One region of the Catenulispora sp. GP43 genome, then DNA from elsewhere that is predicted to be linked to it. Evidence: riboswitches for the same ligand, from Rfam matches in the RefSeq annotation. Region 1 holds a riboswitch; each other region holds the start of a gene.
What was found. Region 1 has a riboswitch for cobalamin ahead of ABH926_RS09515 (ABC transporter substrate-binding protein). Riboswitches for the same ligand answer to the same signal wherever they lie in the genome.

Region 1 (4,057 bases):
GCCGTAGCCGCGCAGGTCCATGGCCACCGCGCGGAAACCGGCGTCGGCCACCGCCGGGAGCTGGTGGCGCCAGGACCACCAGAACTCCGGGAAGCCGTGCAGGAACAGCACCAGCGGGCCCTCCCCCATCTCGGCGACGTGGAAGCGGGCGCCGTTCGCGGTGATGTCGCGGTGCGTCCACGGGCCGGCCAGGCGGATCGGATCGGAATCCTGCATGGGATCAGCCTGCCATGGGGAGCAGGCCGAAGGGGGCCGCGTTCACGCTCCGTGAGGCGTCGCGCGACCCGCCGCCGGGTGAATATCTGCTCGCTGTCGGGACGAAGCGGTGTTAGCCATGGACTATGAGCTCCAACGGCGCCTACCATCCGATCCGTCCCATCACGGACGACGAGGTCCAGGCCTACACCGCGCACCTCGACCTCGCCTTCCACGAGAACCCGCCGCAGGAGGCGCACGACCTCGCGATGCGGCTGCTGGGCGGCCGCGCGATCGCCGGGTTCGACGGCGCCGAGCTGGTCGGCACCGGCGGCGACCACGTCTTCGAGCTCACGGTGCCCGGCGGGGTCACGGTGCGGGCGGCCGGCGTCTCCTACATCACCGTCAAGGCCACACACCGCCGGCGCGGAATCCTCACCTCGATGATGCGCTACCAGCTCGACGGCCTGCACGAGCGCGGCGAGGCGCCGGTGGCGATCCTGGAGGCCTCCGAGCCCGCGATCTACGGCCGGTTCGGCTACGGACTGGGCTCCCAGCAGTTCGAACTGACCATCCCGCGCGGCGACAACGGCTTGTCGCGGGTGCCGGGCGGCGACAAGTTCCAGCTGCGGATGGCCGATCCGCTCCAGGCCTACGAGCGCTGCCAGGAGGTCTTCGAGGCGAACCGGCTCGGCCGGCCGGGGATGCTGCCGCGGGCCGGCGACGCCTGGCACGACTCGGCGCTGGCCGACCACGACTTCGCCCGCGACGGCGCGGGCCCGCTGCGCTGCGTGGTCGCCGAGGACGCGGCCGGCCGGGCGGTCGGGTTCGCGCGCTACCGGATCAAGGAGGACTGGGACAACCCCGCGCGCCCGGACTGCAAGGTGCGGGCCAAGGAGGTCTACGGCCGCGACCTGGCGTCCTACGTCGCGATCTGGCGCTTCCTGCTCGACATCGACCTGACCAGCGAGATCCACGCCGAGGTGCCGACCGACGACCCGCTGCTGTTCCTGCTCGCCGATCCCCGGCAGGCGGTGCCGCGGGTGCAGGACGAGCTGTACGTGCGGATCGTCGACGTGGACCGGGCCCTGGCGGCGCGGCGGTACGCGGCGCCGGTCGACGTGGTGTTCGAGATCTCGGACACCTTCTGCGCGTGGAACACCGGACGCTGGCGGTTGCGCGGCGATGCCGAGGGGGCGGTCTGCGAGCGGACCACGGATCCGGCGGATCTGGTGCTGGGGCCGCGCGAGCTCGGGACCGCCTACCTCGGCGGTTTCTCGCTGGCCGCGCTGGGCCGGGCCGGGCGGGTCGAGGAGCTGCGGCCGGGGGCGCTGGCCGAGGCGTCGCGGGCCTTTGTGAGCGATGTCGCGCCCTGGGTGCCCTTCGGATTCTGACCTTGGTCTCATAATCTGGGCGCCATGAACGAGGTAACCGAGAAGGATTACAAAGGCGTACTCCTGCGGCGGCACCCCGCGTCCGGCAACGGCGTGGTCGCGGAGATCGTGCTGAACCGCGCGTCGGCGATGAACGCGATCTCGACCGCGATGGCCGCGGCGATCCGGGACGTCGCGCCGGAGCTGGCCGAGGACCCGGCGGTGCGCGCCGTGGTGGTGTCGTCGGCGCCGCCCGCGGCCGAGGGGAAGAACCACGCGTTCTGCGTCGGCGTGGACCTCAAGGAGCGCAACCAGATGAGCGACGCCGAGCTGGTCGCCACCCGGCCGGCGTTCCGGCGGACCTGGGGCGCGTTCGGCTCGCTGCCGATGCCGGTCGTGGCTGCGGTCTCCGGCTACGCCCTGGGCGGCGGCTGCGAGCTGGCGCTGGCCTGCGACCTGATCGTGGCCGACGACGGCGCGGTGTTCGGGCTGCCCGAGGTGTCCGTCGGCGTCATCCCCGGCGGCGGCGGCACGCAGACGCTGGTGCGGCGCGTGGGCATGAACCGCGCCGCCGACCTGATCTTCACCGCGCGGCGCATCGACGCCGACGAGGCCGACCGGTTCGGGATGGTGGACCGGCGGGTGCCGGGGAGCTCGACGGCGCGCGCGGCGGCGCTGGAGCTGGCGCAGCAGATCGCGAAGAACTCGCCGATCGGGGTGCGCAACGCCAAGCACGCGCTGAAGGTCGGCGCGGACCTGCCGCTGGCCGCCGGGCTGGACGTGGAGGACGGGGCGTGGCGGGCCACGGCGTTCTCGGCGGACCGGGCCGAGGGTGTGCGGGCGTTCGTGGAGAAGCGGTCGCCGGTCTGGCCGTGAGTGGTGCGGGGTTCTTGAAGCAGCGCGGGGCTTTTGAAGTAGCGCAGGCTTCTTGAAGTAGTGCAGATCACCAGCCGTCGCCCCATTTGCCGTTAGGCGAGTGCGTCCGCGCTTGCTAGCGTCTTGGGCGACGGCGGTGTGCGCCGTCCACATCGAGTGCAGCGAAGCCGGTGGGAATCCGGCGCTGTCCCGCAACTGTGAGCTCTCCGTTCGGAGGGCGAGCCAGGTCGCCTCACGCGATGTGCCAAGGTTCGGCCCTCGCGGTTCGGGGCGGTCCGGCTGTGTGCGCGGCACGCCTGCCTGGGTCGGCGCGCGCGGCGGGGACCGCGGATCAGCCGGAGGAGCTGACCTCGTGCATTCTCGTCTGCACAATTCGACGCGGCGCGTGGCCGTCGGCCTCGTCGCGGCCTCGGCGCTGCTGGCCGCCGGGTGTTCGTCGTCGAAGTCGGCGTCGGCCCCGGCCGGCTCGGGCACCGCGTCCACCACGACCGCCGCCTCGTCCGCGGCCGCCTTCCCGGCCACGATCACCGCCAAGAACGGCGCGGTGAAGTTGGCGGCCGAGCCGAAGAAGATCGTGTCGCTGTCGCCCTCGGCCACCGAGGACCTGTTCGCGATCGGCGCGGGCTCGCAGGTCACCGCGGTCGATGACCAGTCGGACTATCCCGCGAGCGCCCCGAAGAGCGCGCTGTCCGGCTACAAGCCGAACGCCGAGGCGATAGCGAAGTACAACCCGGATCTGGTGGTCGTCGCCGACGACAGCTCGCAGATCGTGGAGCAGCTCGGCAAGCTGAACGTCCCGGTCCTGTGGTTCGACGCCCCGAACACCCTGGACGACGCCTACAGCCAGATCACCGAGCTCGGCGCCGCCACCGGCCACACCACCGCCGCGACCACCGAGGTCGCCACGATGAAGCAGCAGATCACGGCGGCGATCGCGGCCACGAAGAAGCCGGCCACACCTCTTAAGTACTACTACGAGGTCGGCACCCCCGGGAACTACAGCGCCACCTCGAAGACCTTCATCGGCTCGATCTTCGCCCAGTTCGGCCTGACCGACATCGCCGACCCGGCCGACAAGACGGGCGGCGGCTACCCGCAGCTCTCCGACGAGTACCTGGTGACCGCGGCCCCCGACCTGATCTTCCTGGCCGACACCAAGTGCTGCCAGCAGACCTCGGCCACCGTCGCCGCCCGCCCCGGCTGGTCGGCGATCCCGGCGGTGAAGAACGCGGCGAAGGGCACGGTCGTCGGCATGGACGACGACATCGCCTCCCGCTGGGGTCCGCGCCTGGTGGATCTGGTGCAGCAGATCTCGAAGGCCGTGAACCAGGCCCAGGGCTGAGCCACGGCGATGCGGCGGCAGGGAGCGGATGCGGATGCTGACGCGGCGGCGGCGGGGGGTGCCGAAGCCGCGGCGGTCGATGCTGCTGCGACGATGGTGGCCGCGGGCGCTGACGCGGCGGCCGGAGTCCTGGCGCCGGGACCTGCCGCGCATGTCGCTGCCGAGTCTGCGAGCGGCGACCGCCCGGCGACCGATGAGCCGAACTCGATCCCCCCGCACTCGCGCCCGAGCCGCCGCCTTGCCCGCTCCGCGGTCGATGAGCCGAACTCGA
Region 2 (4,057 bases), on a different contig from region 1:
GTGTTCGCCACCCACCACGACGGCGCGCCGCTCACCCCCGAGCACGGCTTCCCGCTGCGGCTGATCCTGCCGCACCGGTACGCCTGGAAAGGGCCCAAGTGGGTCCGGGGCATCGAGTACCTCACCGAGGACCGCCGCGGGTTCTGGGAGGAGCGCGGGTACCACAACATCGGCGACCCGTGGCGGGAACAGCGGTACTCCTACCAGGAGGACCCCGGCGACGGGCCTCCGCTGTAGTCCCGTCCCGGCTGTAGTCCCGTCCGGCCGGCTCCTCAGCCCGTCCGGATCCGGCGCAGCACCGCCCGCCACAGCGTCCCGGGCCGGCCGAGCGCCGGCAGCCGCTGCCCGGGGGCGGGCGTGTCGCGTTGCTCACCCCGCGCCAGGGCGAACGCCCCGCCGTCCAGCTCGTATTCACCCAGGACACGGGGTCTGCGCTGTCGATCGCTCACCATCCCATTGAGGGATACATCCGGACATCGCGCCACCCGGCGCCGTCCGGACGCGGTTTGACGGCCGGTGATCGCTGCGGGATGCTGCACGCGGGACGGTCGGCAGGAATCCGGTGCGAATCCGGAGCGGTCCCGCCACTGTGATCAGGGAGTGCCTCCCGCTTGAGATGCCACTGGAACATCAGTGTTCTGGGAAGGCCGGGCAGGCGCGCGGATCTGAGAGTCAGGAGACTACGACCGCCCCAGGCACGCCGCCCCCGCGGCGTGTTCTCGTGAGGAGACCTGTCGGGCGTGGATACCCGTGAGGAGCTGATCCGGCGTGCCGCCGTACCCGTTCACCGCCGTCGTCGGGCTCGACGACCTGCGGCTGGCCCTGCTGCTGAACGCCGTGTCCCCGGCCGTCGGCGGCGTGCTCGTGCGCGGGGAGAAGGGCACTGCCAAGTCGACGATCGTGCGCGCCCTGGCCGCCGTGCTCCCGCAGATCGCCGTGGTCCCGAGCTGTCGGTTCTCGTGTGACCCCGCGACCCCCGACCCGGCCTGCCCGGACGGCCCGCACCTCCCCGGCGCCACGGCGGCCCGGTCCCGCCCGGCGCGCCTGATCGAGCTCCCGGTCGGCGCCACCGAGGACCGCCTCGTGGGCTCCCTGGACCTGGAGAAGGTCCTGGCCTCCGGCGTCGCCGCCTACGAACCCGGCCTGCTGGCCGCCGCGCACCGCGGCCTGCTGTACGTGGACGAGGTCAACCTCCTGCACGACCACCTCGTGGACCTGCTCCTGGACGCCGCCGCGATGGGCGTCGCGCACGTCGAGCGCGAAGGCGTCTCGGTCCGGCACGCGGCGCGCTTCCTGCTCGTCGGCACCATGAACCCCGAAGAGGGCGAACTGCGCCCGCAGCTGCTGGACCGGTTCGGCCTGACCGTCGAAGTCCGCGCCAGCCGCGACCCGGCCGAGCGCGCCGAGGTGGTCCGCCGCCGCCTGGCCTACGAGGCCGACCCCGAGGGCTTCGCAGCGGCCTGGGAGCAGGCGGACAAGGAGACGGCCGCACGCATCGAGGCGGCGCGCGCCCTGCTGCCCTCCGTGGTGCTCCCGGAGGCCGAACTGCTGCGAGTCACTCGGATCTGTGCGGCGTTCGAGGTCGACGGGATGCGCGCGGACCTGGTGACGGCACGGGCCGCGACCGCGCTCGCGGCCTGGGCCGGGCGCGACGTGGTGATCGCCGAGGACGTGCGGCAGGCCGCGATGCTGGCGCTGCCGCACCGCCGGCGGCGGCATCCGTTCGACGCGCCGGGCCTGGACGAGGAGCGGCTGGACGAGGCCATGGACGACGGGGATGAGGATCCTGATCCCGGTCCCGGTTCCGGTGGGCCCGACGGCGGCGGTGGGCCCGACGGCGGCGGCGGTCCTGACGGCGGCGGCGGTCCTGACGGCGGCGGCGGTTCCAACGGTGGCGATACTTCCGGCGGCCCGTCCAACGGTGCCGAGCCTGAGCCCTCGGTCGGTGCCTCGACCGGCGAATCACCCGCTGAGCAGAAGCAAGTGTCCGGATCGTCGCGCGAGCAGCCCGCCGCCACTGCCACTGAGCCCTTCAAAGCCCGCCTGCTCCAGGTCGAAGGCGTCGGCACCGGCGCCGAAGGCCGCCGCTCCCGAGCCCGCGCCGCCGGCGGCCGCTCGGTCGGCGCCCGCCCCGGCGCGCGCGGCCTCCATCTGATCGCGACCGTCCACGCCGCCGCGCCCCAGCAGGTCGCCCGGGGCCGTCGCGACGGCGCTCTGCGTCTGCGCTCCGAGGACCTCCGCGAGCCGATCCGCGAGGGCCGGGAAGGCAATCTCGTCCTGTTCGCGGTCGATGCCTCCGGGTCCATGGCCGCCCGCCAGCGCATGGCCGCCGTCAAGGGCGCGATCCTCTCGCTGCTCCTGGACGCCTACCAGCGCCGTGACAAGGTCGGCCTGGTGACCTTCCGCGGCCGCACCGCCGAGGTCGCGCTGCCGCCCACCTGGTCCGTCGACGCCGGCGCCGCCCGGCTGGCCTCGCTGCCCACCGGCGGCCGCACCCCGCTGGCCGCCGGTCTGCTCCAGGCCGCGGACGTCCTGCGCGTCGAGCGCATGCGCGACCCGGACCGGCGGCCCCTGGTCCTGGTCGTCACCGACGGCCGCGCCACCCAGGCCTCGCACTCGAAGGACCCCCTCGCCGACACCCGCCGCGCCGCGGCCCACCTCCGCCAGGCTGTCGCGGCCCTGGGCGGCACGGCCGTCGTCGTGGACTGCGAGGCCGGCCCGGTCCGCCTGGGGCTGGCCGGGCGCCTGGCCGCCGATCTGGGCGCCGACCACCTGCCCCTCACCGATCTCGCCGCCGACGCGCTCACCGCGGCGGTGCACGGCAACCGACCCCGCTCCGACCGGAGGGCCGCCTGATGCCGCAGGGCCAACCCACGCACGTCCCCGACGACGGCCTCACCACGCGCCAGCGCCGCAACCGGCCGCTGACGATCGTGCACACCGGCCCCGGCAAGGGGAAGTCCACCGCCGCCTTCGGCCTGGCCCTGCGGGGCTGGAACCAGGGCTGGCCGATCGGCGTGTTCCAGTTCGTCAAGTCCGCCAAGTGGCGCATCGGCGAGGAGACCGCGCTCAAGGCGCTCGGCGAGCTGCACGAGCGCACCGGCGTCGGCGGGCCCGTCGACTGGCACAAGATGGGCGAGGGCTGGTCCTGGATCCAGCGGGACCTGCACAGCGACCCCGAGCTCCAGGCCGACAACGCTCGCGCCGGCTGGGAGCGGATCAAGGCCGACCTGGCCGCCGAGACCTACCGGCTGTACGTGCTGGACGAGTTCACCTACCCGATGAAGTGGGGCTGGGTGGACGTCCAGGACGTCGTGAAGACCCTGGCCGACCGCCCGGGGAGCCAGCACGTCGTCATCACCGGCCGCGACGCCGCGCCCGAACTGCTGGAGGCCGCCGACCTGGTCACCGAGATGACCAAGGTCAAGCACCCGATGGACGCCGGCCAGAAGGGCCAGAAGGGTATCGAGTGGTGAGCTCGGTCCCGCTGACCGTGCCGCGCGTCGTCATCGCGGCCCCGGCCTCCGGCCACGGCAAGACCACCGTGGCCACCGGCATCGTCAAAGCCCTGACCGACCGCGGCTTCACCGTCGCGCCGTTCAAGGTCGGCCCGGACTACATCGACCCCGGCTATCACTCCCTGGCCGCCGGCCGCGTCGGCCGCAACCTCGACCCCTACATGGTCGGCACCGAACGGATCGCGCCGCTGTTCGCGCACGGCGCAGCCGGGGCCGACATCGCGGTCGTCGAGGGCGTCATGGGCCTGTACGACGGCGCGACCGGCGAGGGCGAGCTCGCCTCCACCGCGCAGGTCGCCAAGCTGCTCGGCGCCCCGGTGCTGTTCGTCGTCGACGCCGCCGCGCAGGGCCGCTCGATCGCCGCGCTGGTGCACGGGTTCCGCTCCTTCGACCCAGCGGTGCGCATCGCGGGCGTGGTCCTGAACCGCGTCGGCTCCGAGAACCATCGCAGGATCCTGACCGAGGCCCTGGACGAGCTCGGCGTGCCGGTGCTCGGCGCGCTGCGGCGCGAGGCCGCCGTGGCGGCCCCCTCGCGCCAC
Region 3 (4,057 bases), on a different contig from region 1:
TGCGCGTCGGCCAGGATCGTCTTGTCCAGGCCGAGCATGACGAAGCTCTCCACCTCGCCGACCGACGTGCCGTTCAGGATCAGGACCCGGCTCGGGGCCTTCTGGAAGGTGATCTTCCGGCCGCAGTTGTCGATGGTCAGCGGGTAGGCGGTCCTGGCCGGCGGCGTCCGTGTGACGGACGTGTCGCCGGCAGCCGGACTCGGCGGACTGCTCCCGCACGCCGCGGTGAGTGATGCCAATGCCACGCTGGCGACCACCGCCGTGACCGCCCGCCCCGGGGCTCTCGTGCTGTATTCCACGAAAGGAGTAGTCGGGGCGGGCGGTGGTTCAGTTCCCGAGCGAGGCGATCAGCGTGCTGCGGGCCCGGGAGACGCGCGAGCGGACGGTGCCGATCGGCGCCCCGATCACCGTAGCGGCCTCCTCGTAGGGCAGACCGACCACCGCGGTCAGCACGAACGCCGTCCGGCGTTCCTCGGGCAGCGCGGCCAGCAACTCGGCCAGCACCACGCCTTCGTCGAAGCCGGGCAGGCCGTCGGGCTGCGCCCGTTCGGCCGCGCCCTGCCAGTCGTCGGTGTCCGCCACCCGTGGCCGGGCCGAGACCCAGCGGATGCGGTCGACGACCGTGCGCCGGGCGATCGAGCGCACCCAGGTCTGGGCCGAGGACCGGCCCTGGAAGGCCGGCAGGGCGCGCAGGACCCGCAGGTACGTGTCCTGGGTGAGGTCGTCGGCGTCCTGAGGGCTCCCGCTCAGGCGCGCGACGTATCTGCGCACGTCGAGCGTGGTCGCCTGGATGAAGCGCTCGACGGCGTCGGGATCGCCGTCGCGCGCGGCCAGGGCCAGGGAGTCGACATCGGCTCGATCGACGGGGTGTTGCAGGGCAGGGGTCATCGCCATGTGTCCTTGCTGGGAGAAACGAGACACGGCGAGCGCGGGGATCGCGCCGCCGGACAGGGCCGTCTAAGCGACGGCGGTCCCGGCCGGCGGCCCCCGAGAGGTGATGGCGTGGACGAGCAGGAGCTGGCGCAGCGGCGTCGAAGTCCGGGCCGCCACCGCGGTGGTGCGGGGCCGTGGCACGGGAACGACCGGCCGGAACAGCAATGCCAGCGGCGTGAGCAGGAAGGACGCGGCCGCGGCCGGCAGCCGGAAGACGGCCTGCTCGCCGGCCGCCAGCCAGACGCCCACCACGACGGCCGCCGCGAGGTGGGCGGCCAGCATTCCCCAGCTGTCGGAGCCGAGGAACGGCGGGCCCGAGTGCATGCCGCTCATGCCGCTCATGCCGCTCGCGCTGCTCATGCCGCTCGCGCTGCTCATGCCGCTCGCACTGCCCATCGACATGCCCGGCACGCCGGCCATCCCGGGCATGTTCATCCCGGAGGCGTTCATCCCGGACATGGCCGAAGCGTCGAGCGGCCCCGTCGTCAGAGCCTGGCTGGCCTCGAACCAGAAGTGCAGAAGAGCCTGCGCGCCGATCGTCAAGGTGATGACATGAATCGTGCCGCGCTGTTTGCCGGACAGCAGCCAGGCGAGGCCGAAGGTGACCTCGGCGGCCCCGGCCAGTGCCCACCACGGGACAGCCCGCCCGGACATCGACAAGTGCGCGGCCGTGGCCAGCAGCGTGCACACGGCCGCGAACATCGCGGACCGCGCGGCGCGCAGTCCCCCGTCGACACTCATGGCTGTGACATCGTCGCATCCGCCCGCCGGGCGGGTGACGGCAGGCGCCGGCTACGGCTCCTGGCCGGTGACGTCCCACCGGTGTTCGACGCGCGCGATCTTCCAGTAGGCGATCGCGGCCGCCCAGACGGCGATGAACGCGCCGACGATGATGAACCCGACATTGTTCAGATTCAGGTTCGCGATCCAGTCGGTGACCGGGTTGACGACGCCGAACTGGTCGTGGACCACGCCGACGAGCTCGATGCTGCCGATGATCAGGGCGACGGCCACGGACAGCCCGGTGATGGTGAGGTTGTAGTAGACCTTGCGGATCGGGTTGGAGAAGGCCCAGTGGTAGGCGAAGTTCATGAAGGTGCCGTCGAGCGTGTCGAACAGGGTCATGCCCGCGGTGAACAGCAGCGGCAGGCACAGGATCGCGTACCAGGGCAGGCCGGCCGCGGCGCTGGAGCCGGCCAGGGCCAGCAGCAGCACCTCGGTGGCGGTGTCGAAGCCGACGCCGAACAGCAGCCCGACCGGGTACATCTGGCCGGGGCGGGTGATGGACTTGGTGAGCCGGCCCAGGATCCGGTTCATGAAGCCGCGCTTGTCCAGCTGCGCGGTCAGGGCGGCCTCGTCGTACACGCCGCGCCGCATCGCCTTGTACACCTTGTAGATGCCGATCAGCGCGACCAGGTTCAGGATGCCGATCAGGTACAGGAAGGTGCCCGAAGCGGTCGTGGACACCACGCCGAGCGACTGGCGCGTGCTGGACTTGTCGTCGGTCAGGCTGGCGGCCTGGCGCGCGCCGGCGGCGATCCCGGCGGCCAGCACGACGACGATCGTCGAGTGCCCGAGCGCGAACCAGAATCCGACGGACACCGGCCGCTTGCCGTCGGCCATCAGCTTGCGCGTGGTGTTGTCGATCGCGGCTATGTGGTCGGCGTCGAACGCGTGGCGCATGCCGAGCGTGTAGGCGGTGACGCCGAGGCCGAAGCCGAAGACCTGCTTGCCGACGGTGTAGTGATGCGGGGCGACCAGGCCGGCGAGGATCCCGAACGCCGCGACGTGCATCGCCACGATCACCGCCAGCAGGCCGCCGAAGCGCAGCCAGTCGGTACGGAGCCAGCGCAGCGGCGCCGAGGACGGATTCCGGACAGGTCGGACGGGATCGTTCGCAGGCACGCTCACGCGGCTCGCCTCCAGCACCTCGTGGATGGTCGATGTTCGGTGCCGTGGCCGGTCTCCTGGCTGACGGGTCGACGCCCCGGCTCCGCCTTCCCAGACGCCTGACGCGTCCAGTGGCCGCCGCCGCGCCGTACTTCGCGCGGCGGCATGGAACCGGTGCATTCCCGATCACAGTGGCGAGGGCCGCTCCGGTTTTCCACCGGTCTTCCCGAGCACCACGGCATGGTCACCGTAGCGAGCGGTCCGGAACCCGGCAAGGTGGGCCCCGGCTATGCGTAGACCATCAGTCTGCGGGATCCAGCCCGAGGCGCTGAAGTGCCGAGCGATGAATCAGGATCCGGCACTCATGGGTCCAGCGACCGTCAGGGCCCTTGCCGCACAGATGATGCCGACTCTTGCGGGAACCAGCCGGGATTCGCGGACGACTATCATCGTGTGAGCATCGATGACGTGCCGGACGGTCCGGCGGCACATCCCGGATCAGCACATCCCGGATCAGCACATTCCGGAGCGGCGGATCCCCGACGCGGCTTCGGTACCAGTAGCCTGAGTTCCCGTCTCGGCGGGTTCGGCCGCGTGCTGGCGTTCGTCGCGTTGTCGGCGGCACTGTACGCCGGCGCGTTCGGCGCCGGGCGCCTGGCCGGACCGGTGGCACCCGATCTCGTTCCCGGCGCGCCGGGCGGGCAGAGCCCCACTCCGGGGATGCCGGGGATGGGCGCGTTGGGTGGCGGCCGGTGAGCGCCGGGCCGGACACGGTGCCGGCAGCGTCCACGCCGCCTGCGGCGGTCACCGATCTCGTGATCGGCGGGATGACCTGCGCCGCGTGCGTCGGGCGGGTGGAGCGACGACTGGCCCGCATCGAGGGCGTCTCGGCCGGCGTCAACCTGGCGACCGGCCGGGCCCGGATCCTGCATCCGCCGCGGGTTCCGGTCCGGGACCTGATCGCCGCGGTCGAGCAGGCCGGATACACCGCACTCGCGGTCCGCGACGACGCCGCTTCTTCCGGGATGGCCGAGACGGCCGAGACGGCCGAGTCGCCGGCCGACCGGCAGCGCCTGCTCGGCGTGGCCGCGATGGCCGTGCCGGTCATCGCGCTGTCCATGATCCCGGCGGTCCAGTTCCGCGACTGGCAGTGGTTCTGCTTCCTGCTGGCCGCCCCGGTGGCGACCTGGGGCGCCTGGCCCTTCCATCGCCGTGCCCTGATCAACCTGCGGCA
Region 4 (4,057 bases), on a different contig from region 1:
AGCGCCTGCCGCAGCCCGGTGACCGCGCCGTTCACCCCGCCGAAGACCTGCTTGGCCCGCAGGATCGCCAGCACGTCGGCGACCAGTTCCTCGCCCTGCGGCGCGCGCCCCAGGATGTGCAGCCCGTCGCGGATCTGCACGTCCTTGATCTCGCACAGATAGCCGTCCAGGTGCAGCACGAAGTCGTCGAAGTCGTCGTCGGCGGGCTGGTGGTCGACGTCGCCGTGCAGGATCGAGGCGAGGTCGTGGTGCAGCTGCGCGGCGCGGATCAGGGTCCAGATCTGCGCGCGCACCGCCGGGGTCTTGTCCGGGTCCAGGGCCTGCACGGTCGCGTACTCGTCGAGCAGCTGCTCGAGCTTGGCCAGGTCCCCGTAGGTGTCGGCGCGGGCCATCGGCGGCATCAGGTGGTCCACGACGGTGGCGTGCCCGCGCCGCTTGGCCTGCGTCCCCTCCCCGGGGTCGTTCACAATGAACGGGTAGACCAGCGGCAGCTCGCCGAGCACCGCGTCCGGGGCGCAGGACTCCGACAGGCCCAGTCCCTTGCCGGGCAGCCATTCCAGCGTGCCGTGCTTGCCGAGGTGGACGACCGCGTCCGCGCCGAAGCTGTGCTCCAGCCACCGGTAGGCGGCCAGGTAGTGGTGGCTGGGCGGCAGGTCGGGGTCGTGGTAGATGGCGATCGGGTTCTCGCCGAAGCCGCGCGGCGGCTGGATCATCAGCAGGATGTTGTCGAACTGGAGCGAGGCCAGGACGATGTCCTCGCCGTCGACGTACAGCGAGCCGGGCGGCTCGCCCCAGTGCCGGCGGATACCCTCGCGCAGGTCTTCGGGGAGCGTGGCGAACCAGGACTCGTAGTCGCGCAGCGGCACTCGCGCCGGCGCGGCGGCCAGCTGCTCCTCGGTGAGCCACTCGACGTCGTGCCCGCCGGCCGCGATCAGCCGGTGGATGAGCTGGTCGCCGTCGTCGGGGAAGTCGCCGACGGTGTAGCCGGCTTCGCGCAGGGCGTGGAGCAGGCGGACGGCGGAGGCCGGGGTGTCGAGCCCGACGGCGTTGCCGACACGCGAGTGCTTGGTCGGGTAGGAGGACAGGACGAGCGCGAGCTTCTTGTCGCGGTTGGGGATGGCGCGCAGTGCGGCATGGCGATAGGCGATGCCGGCCAGGCGCGCGGCGCGTTCGGCGTCGGCGACGTAGACCGGGATGCCCGCGTCGCCGTTCTCCTTGAAGGAGAAGGGGACGGCGATGAGGCGACCGTCGAACTCCGGGATCGCGACCTGCATCGCGGCGTCCATGGGGGTGAGCGCGGCGTCGGAGTCCTGCCAGGTCTGGCGCGGGGAGGTGAGACAGAGCCCTTGGATGACCGGGACGTCCAGCGCGGCGAGCGCGCCGACGTCCCAGGCGTCCTCGTCGCCGCCTGCGCTGGCATCCGCCGCCGTCGCACCGCCTCCGGCCAGGACCGTGACGACCAGGGTGTCGCAGCGGCCGAGGAGGTCGACCAGGCCCGCGCCCGCGGCGTCCGACAACCCGCGCAGCGAGCCGCAGTAGACGGGAAGAGCGTTGGCACCGCGGTCTTCGAGGGCGTCGGCGAGGGTGTCTACGAAGGCTGTGTTACCCGAGATCTCGTGCGCACGGTAGAAGACGATGCCGACGGTCGGGCGTCCTTCGCGCCGCTCGCGCTCGCCGTGGACACCGAACTCGGGCATGGCCTGCGGCGCCTCGAAGCCCTCGCCGCCGCCGAGCACCGTATCGGTGAGGAAGTTCGCCAGCTGCGCCAGGTTCGCCGGACCGCCGGCGGTGAGGTAGTTGAGGGCGTCGGCCACCACGCCGCCGGGCACCGTCGAGAGCGCCATCAGCTCAGCGTCCGGCTCGGCCTCCCCGCCGAGCACGACGGCCGGCACGCCGGCGGCGGCGACCGCCTCGATCAGCCAGCGCCACGGCCGGTGCCCGCCGAGCAGCCGCAGCACGGCGACGTCGGCCGCACGCAGCAGCGGTGCCAGGGCCTCGGCGTCCAGGCGCGCGGGGTTGGCGGTGACGTAGGGAGCGCCGCAGGCGTGGGCGGCGAGAAGCTCGGTGTCGGCCGTGGACAGCAACAGAACGCGCGCGGGCATGCGACGGCACTTCCTCTCGCGGAGTCCGCGCTCCGCCTCGGGCTGATGGGTACGGACGACAGGCAGTTCCTGGCTCGCGGACCGTGGTCCGCTCACAGTTGCGGGACAGCGCCCGATTCGCACGGGCTTCCTGGACTGTCGTCTTGGTGGACAGTGTGCCAGATCCGACGTCAGCGCAAGCGGCGTGCGCGACGGCCCGGCGCGAACGCGGCGGCCAGACGTGCGGCGGCCGCGGCCGAGGCGAGCCCGACTGTGGCCGACAACACGGCGGCGCGCCGGATGTCGGGCACGCGCGGCGCCCGGCCGGTCCCCATGACCGGCCGGTGTTCGACGACGTCGCCATAGGTGTTGGTCCCGCCGAGGCGCACGCCGAGGGCACCGGCGGCGGAGGCCTCGCAGCGTCCGGCGTTGGGGCTGGGGTGCCGGGCGCCGTCGTTTCGCAGGACCCTGAGCGCCCGGACGGGACTGCCGCCGACCACCGGTGCGGCCGCGACGGTCACGGCGCCGGTGAAGCGGGCGGGGACCCAGTTGAGGACGTCGTCCAGGCGCGCGGAGGCCCACCCGAAGTTGCGGTACTTGGCGTTCCGGTAGCCGACCATCGCGTCCAGCGTGTTCGACGCCCGATACGCCAGCAGCCCCGGAATCCCCGCCACCGCACCCCAGAACAGCGGCGCCACCACCGCGTCGGAGGTGTTCTCGGCGACCGACTCGACCACCGCCCGCGCGATCTGGTCGGCATCGAGCCCGCGCGGATCGCGCCCGCACAGGTGCGGCAGCCGCTCCCGCGCCGCCGCGAGGTCGCCGGCCCGCAGCGACTCACCGATCGCGGACGCCTCGCGGCGCAACGACGTCCCGCCGAGCACGGTCCACGTCGCGGCCGCGGTCAACGCGGCTCCGGCGACCGGCCGCCGCCCGACCCGCTCGGCCGCGACACCCAGCGCAGCGGCGCCCGAAACGAGCACGCCGGCATAGGCGGCGCCGGCAACCCGCGAATCCGCATACGAAACCCGACGCAGCCCCGAGGCCACCCGCCCGAAGCCCGCCACCGGATGCGCTCGCCGCGGATCCCCGAAGTACCAGTCGGCCGCGAAGCCGAGGACCAGCCCTACCGCCCGGGACGAAGATCGCATGGCGCCAATGTAGCGGCGCCCCGCCGAGCTCCCGACAACCGGCCAGGACGCCAAGACGCCAAGACCCCGACCCGGACAAGCCCCCCACGCCGCCGAGACACCCGCCATCCCCGGAACCTTCACCGCCCGGCGTTACATTAGGCACGTGGGAACCGCCTTCCTGCTCCTCTCCGTGTTCCTCGCCTGCGCCGTCGAAGCGGTGGAAGCGCTCACCATCGTGCTCGCGGTCGGCCTCACGCGCGGCTGGCGCTCCTCGCTCCAGGGCGTGGCGGCGGGCCTCCTCCTGCTCGCGGTGGTCGTCGCCGCGCTCGGGCCGGCGCTCACCGTGCTGCCGCTCAAGGCCTTGCGGCTGATCGTCGGCGGTCTGCTGCTCACCTTCGGGTTGCAGTGGCTGCGCAAGGCGATCCTGCGCGCGTCCGGCTACAAGGACATGCGCGACGAGGCCGCCGCCTACCAGCGCGAGGTCGCCGCCGCGCGGGAGGCCGCCACGGCGAAGAAGTCCCTGGTCGCCGACTGGTACGCCTTCACCCTCAGCTTCAAGGGCGTCGTGCTGGAGGGCCTGGAGGTCGCGTTCATCGCCCTGACCTTCGGCGCCAACCAGCACGACATCCCGCTCGCCGCCGTCGCCGCGGTGGCGGCGGTGCTCACCGTGTGCGCCGCGGGCGTCGCGATCAAGGCGCCGCTGGCGCGCGTGCCGGAGAACACGATGAAGTTCGCGGTCGGCGTGATGCTCACCGGCTTCGGGGTCTTCTGGGGCGCGGAGGGCGCGGGCGCCCAGTGGCCCGGCGGCGACGCCGCGCTCCCGGCGGTGCTGGCCTACGTCCT

Region 2: another riboswitch for cobalamin. It lies ahead of ABH926_RS05870 (putative cobaltochelatase); the one in region 1 lies ahead of ABH926_RS09515 (ABC transporter substrate-binding protein).
Region 3: another riboswitch for cobalamin. It lies ahead of ABH926_RS50690 (HoxN/HupN/NixA family nickel/cobalt transporter); the one in region 1 lies ahead of ABH926_RS09515 (ABC transporter substrate-binding protein).
Region 4: another riboswitch for cobalamin. It lies ahead of cobN (cobaltochelatase subunit CobN); the one in region 1 lies ahead of ABH926_RS09515 (ABC transporter substrate-binding protein).

Annotation. Positions count from the first base shown of each region.
Region 1 is NZ_JBGCCT010000003.1:476,612-480,668, forward strand. It holds gene ABH926_RS09500 (alpha/beta fold hydrolase) at 1-216, opposite strand, end outside; gene ABH926_RS09505 (GNAT family N-acetyltransferase) at 342-1,589, shown strand; gene ABH926_RS09510 (enoyl-CoA hydratase/isomerase family protein) at 1,614-2,444, shown strand; cobalamin riboswitch at 2,562-2,691, shown strand; gene ABH926_RS09515 (ABC transporter substrate-binding protein) at 2,797-3,786, shown strand; gene ABH926_RS09520 (FecCD family ABC transporter permease) at 3,796-4,057, shown strand, end outside.
Region 2 is NZ_JBGCCT010000002.1:485,091-489,147, reverse strand. It holds gene ABH926_RS05880 (sulfite oxidase-like oxidoreductase) at 1-237, shown strand, start outside; gene ABH926_RS05875 (hypothetical protein) at 273-452, opposite strand; cobalamin riboswitch at 555-681, shown strand; gene ABH926_RS05870 (putative cobaltochelatase) at 769-2,856, shown strand; gene cobO (cob(I)yrinic acid a,c-diamide adenosyltransferase) at 2,856-3,476, shown strand; gene ABH926_RS05860 (cobyrinate a,c-diamide synthase) at 3,473-4,057, shown strand, end outside.
Region 3 is NZ_JBGCCT010000049.1:36,729-40,785, reverse strand. It holds gene ABH926_RS50705 (ABC transporter substrate-binding protein) at 1-299, opposite strand, end outside; gene ABH926_RS50700 (sigma-70 family RNA polymerase sigma factor) at 328-894, opposite strand; gene ABH926_RS50695 (hypothetical protein) at 958-1,674, opposite strand; gene ABH926_RS50690 (HoxN/HupN/NixA family nickel/cobalt transporter) at 1,726-2,844, opposite strand; cobalamin riboswitch at 2,873-3,076, opposite strand; gene ABH926_RS50685 (hypothetical protein) at 3,277-3,579, shown strand; gene ABH926_RS50680 (heavy metal translocating P-type ATPase) at 3,651-4,057, shown strand, end outside.
Region 4 is NZ_JBGCCT010000002.1:575,557-579,613, forward strand. It holds gene cobN (cobaltochelatase subunit CobN) at 1-2,102, opposite strand, end outside; cobalamin riboswitch at 2,145-2,286, opposite strand; gene ABH926_RS06335 (cobalamin biosynthesis protein) at 2,273-3,232, opposite strand; gene ABH926_RS06340 (COG4280 domain-containing protein) at 3,378-4,057, shown strand, end outside.